Regions from separate parts of the Micromonospora sp. C81 genome, predicted to be linked through region 3. Evidence: predicted binding sites of a transcription regulator. Region 3 holds the regulator's gene; each other region holds the start of a gene.
The links. The regulator HrcA, encoded in region 3, represses chaperone genes, less so after heat shock. The targets are predictions, from matches to a motif close to GGTTNGCACNCTCNNNNNGAGNGTGCNAACC.
Positions count from the first base shown of each region.

Region 1: groES (co-chaperone GroES) is a predicted target of HrcA. The motif match lies at 2,102-2,132, and genes of this name have one in related genera.
Region 2: groL (chaperonin GroEL) is a predicted target of HrcA. The motif match lies at 3,238-3,268, and genes of this name have one in related genera.

Region 1 covers NZ_JAGPXS010000027.1:1,343-6,440, reverse strand. The annotation lists gene KBX46_RS29805 (sugar ABC transporter substrate-binding protein) at 1-140, opposite strand, end outside; gene ybaK (Cys-tRNA(Pro) deacylase) at 320-799, opposite strand; gene KBX46_RS29795 (methyltransferase domain-containing protein) at 810-2,006, opposite strand; gene groES (co-chaperone GroES) at 2,266-2,580, shown strand; gene groL (chaperonin GroEL) at 2,651-4,291, shown strand; gene KBX46_RS29780 (molybdopterin-dependent oxidoreductase) at 4,417-5,098, shown strand, end outside.
Region 2 covers NZ_JAGPXS010000002.1:268,709-273,806, forward strand. The annotation lists gene KBX46_RS04775 (S8 family serine peptidase) at 1-33, shown strand, start outside; gene KBX46_RS04780 (GNAT family N-acetyltransferase) at 102-1,037, shown strand; gene KBX46_RS04785 (hypothetical protein) at 1,116-1,364, shown strand; gene groL (chaperonin GroEL) at 1,421-3,043, opposite strand; gene KBX46_RS04795 (hypothetical protein) at 3,316-4,452, opposite strand; gene KBX46_RS04800 (cold-shock protein) at 4,550-4,753, opposite strand; gene KBX46_RS04805 (GNAT family N-acetyltransferase) at 5,092-5,098, shown strand, end outside.
Region 3 covers NZ_JAGPXS010000011.1:140,142-145,239, reverse strand. The annotation lists gene KBX46_RS19495 (enoyl-CoA hydratase-related protein) at 1-775, opposite strand, end outside; gene hemW (radical SAM family heme chaperone HemW) at 795-2,018, shown strand; gene KBX46_RS19485 (DUF4870 domain-containing protein) at 2,055-2,651, opposite strand; gene hrcA (heat-inducible transcriptional repressor HrcA) at 2,877-3,899, shown strand; gene dnaJ (molecular chaperone DnaJ) at 3,975-5,098, shown strand, end outside.

The sequences.
Region 1 (5,098 bases), on a different contig from region 3:
TTGCTGTCCGGAAGGATCACGCCGATCTTGGGGGTCTTTTTGGAGTCGGTCGAGCCGGTGCCGGAGTCGTCGCTACAGGCGGTCAAGCCGCCGGTCGCGAGCAGGCCCACGGCGGCGATGGTGAGGATCCCCTTACGCATGTGCAGGGTCCTTTCGGAGGTGGGGGAGGTGTTGTTTTGTTGTGTCCGGCAACGTATTTCGCGTCACACCGGCTCCACAAGACCGCGCAGGTGCCTAGTTTGTTGGGAGCGATAACAATTCAGCAACGCGACTGTTACTCCGCGGGTATCCCACCGGGGAGTCGACGTAACGAAGGTCGTCAGTGGGTCTGCAACGGCGCGGTGCGGGCGTCGGTCAGCGCCACCAGATCCGCCGCGGCCAGTTCGAGTTGCAGACCGCGCCGACCAGCCGAGACGTAGATCGTCGGGAATGCCAGCGCGGAGTCGTCCAGCACTGTGGGCAGTCGCTTGCGCTGCCCGAGCGGGCTGATCCCACCGCGTACGTAGCCGGTTGCCCGCTCGGCGACCGCCCGGTCGGCCAGCGCCGCCCGCTTGCCACCGACGGCCGCCGCGAGCGCCTTCAGATCCAACTCGCCGGTGACCGGAACGACCGCCACGGTCAGTGCGCCGTCGACCTCGGTCACCAGCGACTTGAACACGCGCTCCGGTGGCACGCCGAGCGCCACCGCCACCAACGCGCCGTAGTTCGGGGCGTCCGGTGCCACCCGGTACGGATGGGTGCGGTGCGCCACCCCACGCTTGACCACCAGTGCCGTCGCCGGAGTGCCCTGTCCTGCCACACCGGCGACGCTAGTCGACCGGCCTACCGATCAGCACTGTCGGTGCGCCGGCGACCCGGGTGAGCACCAGGCTCGCCGCCTCGTCGCCGGCCAGCCTAAGGTCCCGCCGAAGCTGCTCCGGGGTGAGCGCGGAACCCCGCTTGAGGATCTCCACCCGGCCCACCCGACGATCCCGCAGCAGTGCCCGCAGGCGCTTGAGCGAGAACGGCAGCACGTCGGTGATCTCCAGGCAGCGTGCGTACGGGGTGCGGATCGGCTGGTCGGCGTAGAGGTAGGCGATGCTCGGATCGCCCAGGGTGGCGTCCAGTTCGGTGGCCAGTTCGGCCACGAGGTGCGCGCGCACCACCGCCGGGTCCGGGTCGTACAGGTAGCGACGTGGCGGCCCGACCGGCGCCTCGTCGGCACCCGAGCCGCTGAGCTGGTGGCGGCGTGTCTCGACGCCCCGCTGGCGGTAGAGGGTCGCGCGGCGGGGCACCTCCGCCAGGTCACCACACCAGAGCGCGGCCTCGACCAGGTCGCCATCGACGCCGACCCACTCGGCCTCCGCGCCGGCCGGAATGAGCGCGTGGTCCAGGCCCGGCGCCACCTTCACCACGGTGCGCGGCACCCGCTCGGCCAGCCCGGTCACGAAGTCCCACGGTGGCGAGTAGGCGCGCGGGTCGAAGATCCGTCGCCCGGTGCCGGTGGTGCGGCGGGCCGGGTCGCAGAAGACCCCGTCGACCCGGGAGACGTCGAACGCTGTGGCATCCCCGCACTCGACAGTGAACAGGTCGGCCAGCCCGGCCGCGTCGGCGTTGGCGGCGGCCATCGCGGCGGTCACCGGGTCGGCCTCCACCCCGTACACCCGGATGCCGGCGCGGGCGGCGGCCAGCGCGTCGGCGCCGAGGCCGCATCCGAGGTCGGCCAGGGTGCGCACGCCGGCCGCGTGGAGCCGGGCGGCCCGCCGGTCGGCGACCACCCGGCGGGTGGCCTGCTCCAGCCCCGGGCGGGTGAGGAACATCCCAGCGGCTGCCGGGCCGAACTTGCCGACCGCCCGGTGGCGCAGCTCAGCCTGGGTGAGCGCGGCCGCGGCCAGCGTCGGCGGCACCCCGGCCGCGCGCAGGGCCGACGCCGCAGCCAGTGGATCACCGCCGGCCAGCCCGGCCGCCGCCGTGAGCGCGGCCGACCCCTCAGGGGTACGCAGCGCCGCCAGCTGATCGAGATCCACCCGGTCATTGTCCGGGTAGACCCGGAAATCCGGGCTGGCGGGGCGCGACTCGCTGGCACTCTCCTTGACGGAGTGCTAGCCACGGAATAACCTGCGATTAGCACTCTCACCCTGAGGGTGCCAGCTTCCGGGTCTCACGACCCGGGGGCGCACGCCAGGCGGACCGGCACCCGCGACGACGGCCCCGCCCGGTGGCATGAGGCAGATTGACGCTGGTCGGCCCCGCCGGCCAGCAACGAAACCAGTACCCCAGGAGGGTATGCCCGTGACTACCGCGACCAAGGTTGCGATCAAGCCGCTCGAGGACCGCATCGTGGTCCAGGCGAACGAGGCTGAGACCACCACGGCGTCGGGCATCGTGATCCCCGACACCGCCAAGGAGAAGCCGCAGGAGGGCACTGTCCTCGCTGTCGGCCCGGGCCGCGTCGACGACAACGGCAACCGGGTTCCGGTTGACGTGCAGGTCGGCGACACCGTCCTCTACTCGAAGTACGGCGGCACCGAGGTCAAGTACGCCGGCGAGGAGTACCTGGTGCTCTCCGCCCGCGACGTCCTCGCGGTCATCGAGAAGTAAGCAACCGATCAGTGCCACTGCCCCGGTCCGGCTCGCCGGGCCGGGGCAATGGCGCTTCGAAGGGACATAAATGGCGAAGATCCTGAGCTTCTCGGACGACGCCCGGCACCTGCTGGAGCACGGTGTCAACGCCCTCGCGGACGTGGTCAAGGTCACCCTCGGCCCGCGCGGGCGCAACGTCGTCCTGGACAAGAAATTCGGTGCGCCGACGATCACCAACGATGGTGTGACCATCGCCAAGGAGATCGAGCTCACCAACCCGTACGAGAACCTTGGCGCGCAGCTGGTCAAGGAGGTGGCGACCAAGACCAACGACGTCGCCGGCGACGGGACCACCACCGCGACAGTGCTGGCCCAGGCGATGGTTCGTGAGGGTCTGCGCAACGTGACCGCCGGGACCAACCCGGCCGGCCTCAAGCGGGGCATCGACGCGGCGGCCGCCAAGGTCTCCGAGGCGCTGCTCGGCCGTGCCGCCGAGGTCACCAGCAAGGAGTCGATCGCGAACGTGGCGACGATCTCCGCGCAGGACGCCACGATCGGCGACCTGATCGCCGAGGCGATGGAGCGGGTCGGCCGCGACGGTGTCATCACCGTCGAGGAAGGCTCCATGCTCACCACCGAACTGGACGTGACCGAGGGTCTCCAGTTCGACAAGGGCTTCATCTCGCCGAACTTCGTCACCGACCTGGAGAGCCAGGAGTCCGTCCTTGAGGACGCGTACATCCTGGTCACCACCCAGAAGATCTCGGCGATCGAAGAGCTGCTGCCGCTGCTGGAGAAGATCCTGCAGAACAGCAAGCCCCTGCTGATCATCGCCGAGGACGTGGACGGCCAGGCGCTCTCCACCCTGGTGGTCAACTCGCTGCGCAAGACCCTCAAGGTCTGCGCGGTCAAGGCCCCGGGCTTCGGTGACCGGCGCAAGGCGATGCTCCAGGACATCGCGATCTCCACGGGTGCCGAGCTGGTCGCCCCGGAGCTGGGCTACAAGATCGACCAGGTCGGCCTGGAGGTGCTCGGCACCGCTCGGCGCGTCGTGGTCGACAAGGAGAACACCACGATCGTCGATGGCGGCGGCCAGAAGGCCGACGTCGCCGACCGGGTGTCCCAGATCCGCAAGGAGATCGAGGCCTCCGACTCCGACTGGGACCGGGAGAAGCTGGCCGAGCGGCTGGCGAAGCTCTCCGGTGGCATCGCCGTCATCAAGGCTGGCGCGGCCACCGAGGTCGAGATGAAGGAGCGCAAGCACCGCATCGAGGACGCCATCGCGGCGACCAAGGCTGCGGTCGAGGAGGGCACTGTGCCCGGCGGCGGCGCCGCCCTGGTGCAGATCCGTTCGGTGCTCGACGACGACCTGGGCTTCACCGGCGACGAGAAGATCGGTGTCTCGGTCGTGCGCAAGTCGCTCGTCGAGCCGCTGCGCTGGATCGCCCAGAACGCCGGTCACGACGGCTACGTCGTGACGCAGAAGGTCGCCGACCTGGAGTGGGGCAACGGCCTCGACGCCGCCAAGGGCGAGTACGTCGACCTGGTCAAGGCCGGCATCATCGACCCGGTGAAGGTGACCCGCAACGCGGTCACCAACGCCGCCTCGATCGCCGGTCTGCTGCTCACCACGGAGAGCCTCGTGGTCGAGAAGCCGGAGCAGGCGGAGCAGTCCGCCGGCGGCGGCCACGGCCACGGTCACGGCCACCAGCACGGCCCGGGCTTCTGACCCGGTAGCTACACCCGTTCCGGGGCACACCGTCGCACGACGGTGTGCCCCGGAACGTCTTATGGGTCTGTTACCGACGCTGCCGTTGTTGGCGAGTGGACCGGATGATCGCGCACACTGGGCCGATGAGCACCACGTCGCGGCGCTACGCCGCGCTGGCCGGGATCACCGCCGCCGCCGTCGCGATCGGAATCGCCGAACCGGTGGCGGTCCTGACCGGCCCCCGGTCGGCACCGCTGGTCGCGGTCGGCGGGGTGGTGGTCGACGCCGTCCCCGAGTCGCTGAAGCAACTCGCCATCGACCTCTTCGGCACCGCCGACAAGATCGCGCTGCTGGTCGGTACGGGCCTGTTGCTGGGAGGGTTCGCGGCGCTGTTCGGTGTGCTGGCGGTCCGACGGCTGGCATTCGGCCTGGCCGGCATCGCCGCGTTCGGCGTCATCGGTGTGGCCGCCGCGCTGACCCGTTCCGGTGCGGACGCCGCCGACGCGCTGCCGTCGCTGGTCGGCGCCGGCCTCGGCGGCCTGGTGCTATGGCTGTTCATCGACGGCCCGTTCGAGCTGGACCCCTGGCCATGGTCACCGCCCACGCCGATCGCGCCGCCCGCCGGGTCGGTGCCGCCTGCTGGGTCGGTGCCGCCTGCGGGTCCGGCGCGGGGGTCGCGGGCCGAGCCGCCCTCGCCGACGCCCGAGGGCCTGCCGGTGCCGGTGACTCCCGCCGCGCCGGTGTCGCCTGCTGGCCCGGTGACGCCCGCTGCGCCGGTGGCTCCGGGCGGGCAACCCGCGGCCGGGGCTGCGGAAGTCGACCCCG
Region 2 (5,098 bases), on a different contig from region 3:
GCGTACGCCGCCGTGCGCGCCGCCAAGCAATAGGCAGGTTTCCTTCCGGATCCGACGGGCGGGAGCGCGGGCCGCCACACGGTGTTCTAGGGTCGGCGACCATGGACGCCGAGATCACCGTCACCGAGCTGACCCCCGACCTGGCCGACACCGTGGTGCGGCTCTGCGAGCAGGCTCTCGACCTGCCCGAGGACGCCACCGAGGCCGCCGCCATCGTGGACGTGCTCTGGCCCCGGGCCGCCGCCGACCGGCCGGTGGTCGGGCTGGGCGCGTACCGGGGTGCGGACCTGGTCGGGGTGCTGTTCTGCTCGGTGTCGTCGGCCGAGCCGGGCATCGGGCACGTCGACCTGGTCGCGGTCCGTGCGGATCAGCGCCGCCGGGGCGTCGGCCGGGCGCTGCTGCGGCGGGCCGAGCAGGTGCTGGCCGAGCGCGGAGCGACCGAGGTGCTGCTGGCCGGGAACCCGCCGTACTACGCGTGGCCGGGCATCGACGTCCGCTACACGCCGGCGGTCTGCGCCGCCCTCGCGCTCGGCTACCAGCAGGACCGGACCGCCTGGAACATGACCGCCGACCTGTCGTACGACGGGTCGGCGGCACTGCGGTCCACCGAGGCGGCGGAGCGGCGGCTGGCCGATCAGGGCGTCACGGTGCGCCGGGCGGAGCCGGCGGACCTGCCGGCGTTGACCGCGTTCGCCCGGTCCACCTTCGGCGGCACGTGGGACGGCGAGTTGGCCGGGTCGGTGGGTCGTGACGGCGCCGGCTGCCACCTGGCGGAGCGGGGCGGCGAGGTGCTCGGCTTCGCCGCGTACGGGTCGTCCCGGCCGAGCTGGTTCGGGCCGATGGGCACCGCGCCGGCGGCCGAGGGGTCGGGCATCGGCGGTGTGCTGTTGCGGCGCTGCCTGCGCGACCAGCAGGCGGCGGGGCTGACCAGGGCGGAGATCGGCTGGGTGGGGCCCGTGCCGTTCTACTCGGGCAGCGCGGGTGCCCGGATCGAGCGGGTCTTCTTCCTGTACCGGAGGACCCTGCCGGTGGCATAACCGGGGCAAAGGGGACATTGATCCATTCGCCCGCGTCGGTCATCGACGCCCCCTACCGTTTCGGTAGAGGAGGCAGCCATGACCACGGATGACGACCAGACCGAGGACGGCCCGCCGATCACCTGGAAACCGGTCGGCGAACTCCCGGGCCAACTGCCGTTCGACCGCCTCGACTACGGCGACGCCGAGCAACTGGCCGAGATGACCACCGACGACGGGTCGGCGGTCGTCGAGGAGTCACGGGAGATGGTGGACGAGCCGATCAAACTGCTTCCGCCGTACGACCGGGCACAGAAGCGGCGCAACCAGCGCCCACTGCCGACCTGACGACGAACGGGGCGGACCGCATCAGCGGCCCGCCCCGTTCCGTGTCGGAACTGGACTCAGAAGTCCATGTCCCCGCCACCCGGGCCAGCCGGGGCAGCCGGGGTCTTCTCCGGCTTGTCCGCGACAACGGCCTCGGTGGTGAGGAACAGCGCCGCGATGGAAGCGGCGTTCTGCAGCGCCGAGCGCGTCACCTTGGCCGGGTCGATGATGCCCGCGGCCAGCAGGTCGACGTACTCGCCGTTGGCGGCGTTGAGGCCGTGACCCGCTTCGAGGTTACGGACCTTCTCCACCACGACGCCGCCCTCAAGGCCGGCGTTGACGGCGATCTGCCGCAGCGGGGCGTCCAGCGCGACCTTGACGATGTTCGCACCGGTCGCCTCGTCGCCGACCAGGTCGAGCTTGTCGAAGGCGGTCTTGCCGGCCTGGACCAGCGCGACGCCACCACCCGGGACGATGCCCTCCTCGACGGCGGCCTTCGCGTTGCGAACGGCGTCCTCGATGCGGTGCTTGCGCTCCTTGAGCTCGACCTCGGTGGCCGCACCGACCTTGATGACCGCAACGCCGCCGGCCAGCTTGGCCAGCCGCTCCTGCAGCTTCTCGCGGTCGTAGTCGGAGTCGCTCTTGTCGATCTCGGCCCGGATCTGGTTGACCCGGCCCTGGATCTGCTCGGCGTCACCGGCACCGTCGACGATGGTGGTCTCGTCCTTGGTCACCACGACCTTGCGGGCGCGGCCCAGCATGTCGAGGCTGGCGGCGTCGAGCTTGAGGCCGACCTCCTCGCTGATGACCTGGCCACCGGCGAGGATGGCGATGTCGGTCAGCATGGCCTTGCGGCGGTCACCGAAGCCCGGCGCCTTGACGGCGACCGACTTGAAGGTGCCACGGACCTTGTTGACCACCAGGGTGGCGAGGGCCTCGCCCTCCAGGTCCTCGGCGATGATCAGCAGCGGCTTGCCCGACTGCATGACCTTCTCCAGGATCGGGAGCAGGTCCTTCACCGACGAGATCTTGCTGTTGGCGATCAGGATGTACGGGTCGTCGAAGACGGCCTCCATACGCTCCGGGTCGGTCATGAAGTAGGCCGAGATGTAGCCCTTGTCGAAGCGCATACCCTCGGTGAGCTCCAGCTCCAGCCCGAAGGTGTTGCTCTCCTCGACGGTGATGACGCCTTCCTTGCCGACCTTGTCCATCGCCTCGGCGATGATCTCGCCGACGGTGCTGTCGCCAGCGGAGATGGAGGCGGTGGAGGCGATCTGCTCCTTGGTCTCGACGTCCTTGGCGAGCTTGGACAGCTCCTCCGAGACGCTCGCGACCGCAGCCTCGATGCCCCGCTTCAGGGCCATCGGGTTGGCGCCAGCGGCCACGTTGCGCAGGCCCTCACGAACCAGGGCCTGGGCCAGGACGGTCGCCGTCGTCGTGCCGTCACCGGCAACGTCGTCGGTCTTCTTGGCGACCTCCTTGACCAGCTCAGCGCCGATCTTCTCGTACGGGTCCTCGAGCTCGATCTCCTTGGCGATGCTCACACCATCGTTGGTGATGGTGGGGGCACCCCACTTCTTCTCGAGCACGACGTTGCGGCCCTTCGGGCCGAGGGTCACCTTTACGGCGTCGGCGAGCTGGTTCATGCCCCGCTCAAGGCCGCGGCGAGCCTCTTCGTCGAAAGCGATCATCTTGGCCATACGGCGTTGTCCTCCTGGACACTCACGGGCCACCCGAGATGTGTGCCCCGGATGGGCCGCCTGGTGTGCGCACCTAGGGACGTCGCCACCTGGCGACGACGACGTCCTTCGGCCGGGCCGGATAGCCCGCGACGACCGGCCATGTGCTGCCCCGGTGTCTCCACACCGGCACAACCTGGCCCCACCGTCCCGACCGTTGGCACTCACGGTATGCGAGTGCCAATGACTTGTTTAGCACTCTCCCCTGCCGAGTGCAAGCACGATGGGGCCGCTCAGCCGAGTTCCGCGGCCAGTCCGGGAGTGTTCACCGGCGCCTCATGAGCGCGCTGCTCGGCGTACGTGACCAGCAGACCGATCATCTGGGAGAGGTGGGCCGGCAGGGCCAGCACCGCGGTGATCCCGATCACCACCACCGCCCCGACCGCGCTGTCCGGGGACGCGAAGGGATCCGTACCGAACGCCGCGGTGCCAACGCCCTCCAGCGCGCCGGGGATCACGGTGCCGACGATCACCGCCAGGGCGACCAGGGCCACCCGACCGAGCAGCAGGCCGAGCCGGTCGTGGAACATCCGGAACGACCGGCCGATCGGGTTGTGGCGTTCGAAGAGGTAGACCGGGCCGGCCATGCTCAGCGCGAACGCCAGGTAGATGCCCGGCAGGACGCAGAAGCAGGCACCGAGGCCGACGAGCAGGCTGATCAGCAGGGTCCACCCCCACAGCCCGAGTGCCCGACGGATGCCGTAGCGCAGCGCGGAATCCAGGCTGCCCGGCTGACCGGCCGCCTGCTGGGTGATCACCCAACTGCCGGCGGCCCACCCGACGGCCTGCAACAGCCCGACCAGCACGCTGCCGCCGATCAGCAGGACCAGGAGGCTCACCAGCTCCACGGCGAAGTTGTCCGGCAGGGCGGCGGTCGTGCTCGTCTGGGCCTCGGCGGCCCACTTCGCCGACGGGTCCGCCCCGAGAGAGATCACCGAGAGCACCGCCGCGGGCAGCACCTGGGTCAGCAGCATGATGGGCACCAGCTGCCGCCAGCCCCGGCCCAGCGCTCCCCAGCACCGGCTGAACCAGCCAGCCAGGCCGGCACCGGGTGGAGTGACCAGGGGGTCGTTCGGGTCGTACCCGTAACCCGGCGGGTACCAGTTGACCGGCGGCCCCGGATGCCACGGCTGCGCACCGTAGGGCCCCGCTCCAGGCGGGTAGCCCCCGGTGGGCGGGAACACCCACCCCTGCTGCGGCTGACCGGCCGGGCCCCAGGCGCCCTGCGCAGGATCCCAACCAGCCGGCGGGACACCCGGCACGGAGCCAGGCGGCTGACCGGCCGGGCCCCAGGCGCCCTGCGTGGGGTCGGACGGGCCTGGCTCACCCGGCCCGTAGGGCGGGGTGGACGAGGGTGGCTGGTCGGTCATGAACGCTCCTCAGCATCGGCTGGAACGGTTCACGATCTTCCCGGCTGCGCGCCCGTGCCGCCAGCCCCCAAGGCGGTGGCCGACCAGTGCGGAACGGTCAGGCGATGACGCGTACGTGCTCCGCCTGGGGGCCCTTCTGGCCCTGGGCGATCTCGAACTCGACCCGCTGGCCGTCGTCCAACGCCTTGTAGCCGTCCATCTCGATCGCGGAGAAGTGAACGAACACGTCCTGACCGCCGTCGACGGCGATGAAGCCGTAGCCCTTTTCGGCGTTGAACCACTTGACGCTGCCCTGTGCCACGGTGCCACTTCCCTCACTCTGCGCGGTGCTGCCTGACCCCGGCGCACGGAGCGGCCGGGCGCCCTCGGACCACCGCCCGGCAATCGATGAACGCCATTGAAGCAGGTGACCGAAATCGCACGCTACACGAGGACTGACAGCCGCGCACGACCACAAATCGGGCATGGTCCTGATCGCTTCCACACCAGCTCCGGCCGCACCGGTCGACCCGACGCGGCGATCCGACGGATTCATCGACGTGAGTGCCAGCGGGGAAGGAGACGAGGCTGCGCCGCGAGCCGGTGAAGATCGGGCCCGACCCGAAAAATGCCGTTAACGCCCTGTGATAGGCATGCGGCATGACCA
Region 3 (5,098 bases):
CGGCCACCCATCGAGTTAATCGTTTTTCCCGAAAGGCCATGATCCCCTCGCGCCCCTCGTCGGAGAGGAAGTAGCCGGTCGAGAGGGCGGACAGCCGGGCCAGGTCACCGCGCAGCTCGGCGGTGCCCGGCCGGCGCAGCAGCTCCTTCGCCCCGGCCAGCGCGCCCGGCGCTCCGCGCACCAGCGAGTCGCAGTAGCGCCGAACCGCGTCGTCCAGCCCGTCCGCCGGGACCGAGGCCGTGACCAGGCCGATCTCGGCGGCCCGTCGGCCGTCGAAGGTGTCCCCGGTCAGGTAGAGCTCGGCGGCGGCGCGCGGGTGCAGCCGGGGCAGCACGGTCGCCGAGATCACCGCCGGGATCACCCCGATCCGCACCTCGGTGAACGCGAACGTCGCCTCGTCGGCGCAGATCGCCAGGTCGGCGGCGGCGATCAGGCCCAGCCCGCCGGCCCGCGCCGGCCCGCCCACCCGGGCCAGCACCGGCTTCGGGCAATCCCAGATCGCCGCGAGCACGTCACCCAGCATCGCGGCGGGCACCGTGCCGCTGGCGTACGCCGCGGCCGTCTCCTTCAGGTCGGCGCCCGAGCAGAAGACCGGGCCGGTGTGGTCGAGCACTATCGCTCGAACCGTCTCGTCGGCGACCGCGTCGCCCAACCCCGCCAGCAGCTGGGTCATGAGGCCGGTGGAGAGCGCGTTGCGGTTGTGCGGGCTGTCCAGGGTGAGCGTGGTCACCCCGCGGGCCGTGGCGACCCGCACGAGGACGTCGGGAGAGGTCATGCCGGGCACACTAGTGGCCATGCCCGGCGTCCTTCCAGATGGTGAGACCGTCCCCGTCGACGGATCGCTGCCCGCCACCGCCACCACGGCGGTCGGCGCGCGCGGCTTCGGCGTGTACGTCCACGTGCCGTTCTGCGCCAGCCGCTGCGGCTACTGCGACTTCAACACCTACACGGCGTCCGAGTTGGGCGGCGGTGCGAGCCGCGAGGGGTACGCCGACACCGTCCTGGCCGAGCTCGCGCTCGCCGCCCGGGTGCTGGGCGACAGCCCGCCGCCCCGGGTCGACACCGTCTTCGTGGGCGGTGGAACGCCCACCCTGCTCCCCGCCGACGACCTGGCCCGCATCCTCGACGGCATCGACCGCACCTGGGGGCTGGCCGCCGACGCCGAGGTGACCACCGAGGCCAACCCCGAATCGGTCACCCCGGAATCGTTGAAGCTGCTGCGGGCCGCCGGCTACACCCGGATTTCGCTGGGCATGCAGTCGGCCTCCCCGGGAGTGCTGGCGATCCTGGACCGCAAACACAGCGCCGGCCGGGCCACCGCCGCCGCCCTGGAGGCACGCGACGCCGGGTTCGAGCACGTCAACCTGGACCTGATCTACGGCACCCCGGGGGAGCGCACCGAGGACTTCGCCGCTTCGCTGGAGCAGGTCGTCGCCGCCGGGGTGGACCACGTCAGCGCGTACGCCCTGATCGTCGAGGACGGCACCCGGCTCGCCGCCCGGATGCGGCGCGGCGAACTGGCGTACCCCAGTGACGACGTGGCCGCGGACCGCTACCTGGCCGCGGAGGCCGCGCTCGACGCGGCCGGGCTCTCCTGGTACGAGGTCTCCAACTGGGCGCGCACCGACGACGCCCGCTGCCGGCACAACCTGCTCTACTGGACCGGGGCGGACTGGTGGGGGCTGGGGCCGGGGGCGCACAGCCACGTCGGCGGGGTGCGCTGGTGGAACGTCAAACACCCCACTGCGTACGCCCAGCGGTTGGCGGCGGGCGCGTCGCCCGGCCTGGCCCGCGAGGTGCTCACCGGCGACGAGGCGCACATGGAGGACGTGATGCTCCGACTGCGCCTCGCCAGCGGCCTCCCGTTGGCGGTGCTCGACGCCACCGGCCGGGCGGGCGCCGAGCGGGCCCTGGCCGACGGCCTGCTGGCCGCCGAGGAGTACGCGGCCGGCCGGGCGGTGCTCACCCTGCGCGGGCGGCTGCTCGCCGACGCGGTAGTGCGTGACCTGCTGCCCTGAGTGGGCGGGCCGGCCGGGGGAGCGGCCGACCCGGCATCACTTGATGAAGTTCGCGGAGAGCGGGTAGCGGTAGAGCTGCCCCTCGTTGGCCTTGATTCCGGCGATGATGCCGAACACGAGACCGAGGATGACGGCTGCGCCGACCCCGATGAAGCCGATCAGGATGCAGGTCAACACCCAGCCGACCAGGCCGACGATCGACCAGATGAGCTGGAAGTTGAGCGCCGCCACGGCGTGCGCCCGCACCGTCGGGGACTGGCTGCCACGTGCCAGCATCGCCACCAGCGGGGCGATCCAGCCGAGCACACCGCCGCTGACGATCATGCCGACGGCGCCGCCGAAGTGGGCGATCAGCGCCCAGGTCTTGTCCTCGTTGTTGGCGAAGCCGCCAGGGCCGCCGTAGGCGCCGCCGGTCGGGTAGCCGCCACCGGGCGGGGGATAGCCGCCGGGCGGGGGATAGCCACCAGCCGGAGGGTAGCCGCCTGACGGCGGTTGGTCACCGGTGGGCGGCGGATAGCCACCGGGCGGGGGATAGCCGCCCGGGCCGGGTGCCCCGGACAGTGGTGCGGTGGGCGGCTCCGGCGGGTAGTTACCGGGGTCACCCGCGCCGGGAGGGCGAGGAGGTTCAGTCATGGATGCCACCGTAGGGGCACGTGGCAACGCGGCACCAGCGCGACACCGCCCGGCGGTGAGGGTCGATCGGCCCGGCGGGGTGGCGCGGGCCGCGCCGACGGGCAGCCGTTGATCATCGCGCTGGCGGGCGCGCCGACGTAGACTGGCACTCGTTACAGTCGAGTGCCAGGACGGCCCGGCCGGCCGAGGACGCCGGCGGCCGACGTGCGACAGGAGGTGCGGAGGATGGGTCTCGACGACCGGAAACTCGCCGTGCTCCGCGCCATCGTCGAAGACTACGTCTCCACCCAGGAGCCGGTCGGCAGCAAGGCGCTGGTCGAGCGGCACCAGCTCGGGGTCTCCCCGGCCACGGTCCGCAACGACATGGCCGTGCTGGAGGAGGAGGGCTACATCCGGCAGCCGCACACGAGTGCCGGCCGGGTGCCCACCGACCGCGGCTACCGACTCTTCGTCGACAGGTTGTCCCGGGTCAAGCCGCTCAGCCCGGCCGAACGCCGGGCCATCGAGCGCTTCCTGGTCGGCGCGGTCGACCTCGACGACGTGGTGCACCGCACCGTGCGCCTGCTCGCCCAGCTCACCCGGCAGGTCGCCGTCGTGCAGTACCCGAGCCTGGCCCGCTCCTCGGTGCGTCACCTGGAGCTGGTGCCGATCTCCACCACCCGACTGATGGTCGTCATGATCGCGGACACCGGGCGGGTGGAGCAGCGTCTGGTGGAGCTGCCCGGTCCGGTGCCCGCCGACGACGTCACCGACCTGCGCCGACTGGTCAACGAGAAGCTCGCCGGCGCCCGGCTGTCCGACACGCCACCGCTGGTGCAGGCGCTGGTCGAGGAGTCGTCGCCCAAGCTGCGTCCGGCCATGACCACGCTCGCCACTGTGCTGCTGGAGACCCTGGTCGAGCGGCACGAGGAACGCATCGCCCTGGCCGGCACCGCCAACCTCACCCGGGGTGGCCTGCTCGACTTCCAGGGTTCCCTGCGACCGATCCTCGAGGCGCTGGAGGAGGAGGTCGTCCTGCTCAAGCTCATCGGCGAGACCGAGCCGAGCACGACCCGGGTGCTGATCGGCGACGAGAACGAGTTCGACAACCTGCGGGCCGCCTCCGTGGTCAGCACCGGCTACGGCCCGGGCGCCACGATCGTCGGCGGCCTGGGGGTGCTGGGGCCCACTCGGATGGACTACCCCGGCAACATCGCCACGGTTCGCGCCGTGGCACGCTACGTGGGCGAGTTGCTGGCCCAGAACTGATTGGTCAGGGCCGATGCGGCCGGCTGCGGCCGCCGACCGGCACAACGCGAGACGAACATGAGGACACGGAACGCAGTGGCCAGGGACTACTACGGCATTCTCGGTGTGAGCCGGGAAGCCTCCGATGACGAGATCAAGCGCGCCTACCGCAAGCTGGCGCGCCAGTTCCACCCGGACGTCAATCCGGACCCGGAGGCTCAGGAGAAGTTCAAGGACATCAACGCCGCGTACGAGGTCCTCTCGGACGACCGGAAGCGGCAAATCGTCGACCTGGGTGGCGACCCGCTCGCCCCGGGCGGCGGCGGTGCCGGAGGCCCCGGAGGTCCTGGTGGTGCCGGCCCGTTCGTCGGTTTCCAGGACATCATGGACGCGTTCTTCGGCGGTGCCGCGGGCGGCGCCCGTGGTCCGCGTCCGCGTACCCGGCCGGGCGCCGACGCGATCCTGCGCCTCGAACTGGACCTGCACGAGACGGCGTTCGGCGTCGAGGCCCCGATCACCGTCGACACCGCAGTGCTGTGCACCACCTGCTCCGGCGCCGGCACGGCGGCCGGCACCCACCTGGCGACCTGTGAGGCGTGTGCCGGGCGGGGCGAGGTGCAGTCGGTGCAGCGCACCTTCCTCGGCCAGGTGGTCTCCGCCCGGCCGTGCACCGTGTGCCAGGGCTACGGCACGACCATCCCGCACCCCTGCCCCACCTGCGCCGGCGACGGCCGGGTGCGCACCCGCCGCTCGCTGACCGTCAAGATCCCGGCCGGCGTCGAGGACGGCATGCGGATCCGGCTCGCCCAGCAGGGTGAGGTCGGCCCGGGTGGCGGCACCGCCGGCGACCTCTACGTGGAGATCCACGAGCGGCCGCACGACGTCTACTCCCGCAAGGGCGACGACCTGCACTGCCGGGTCACCGTGCCGATGACCGCGGCGGCACTGGGCACCCGGCTCACCATCAAGACCCTGGACAGCGAGGAGACGGTCGACGTCAAGGCCGGCACCCAGCCGGCCAGCACGCTGCGGCTGCGCGCCCGGGGGGTGCCGCACCTGCGCGGCACCGGCCGAGGCGACCTCTACGTGCACCTGGACGTGCGGACGCCGACCAAGCTCGACCCCGACCAGGAAAAGATGCTGCGCGACTTCGCCAAGACCCGCGGTGAGGAGGTCGCCGAGTTGTCCAAGCAGGGCGGCTTCTTCTCCCGGATGCGCGA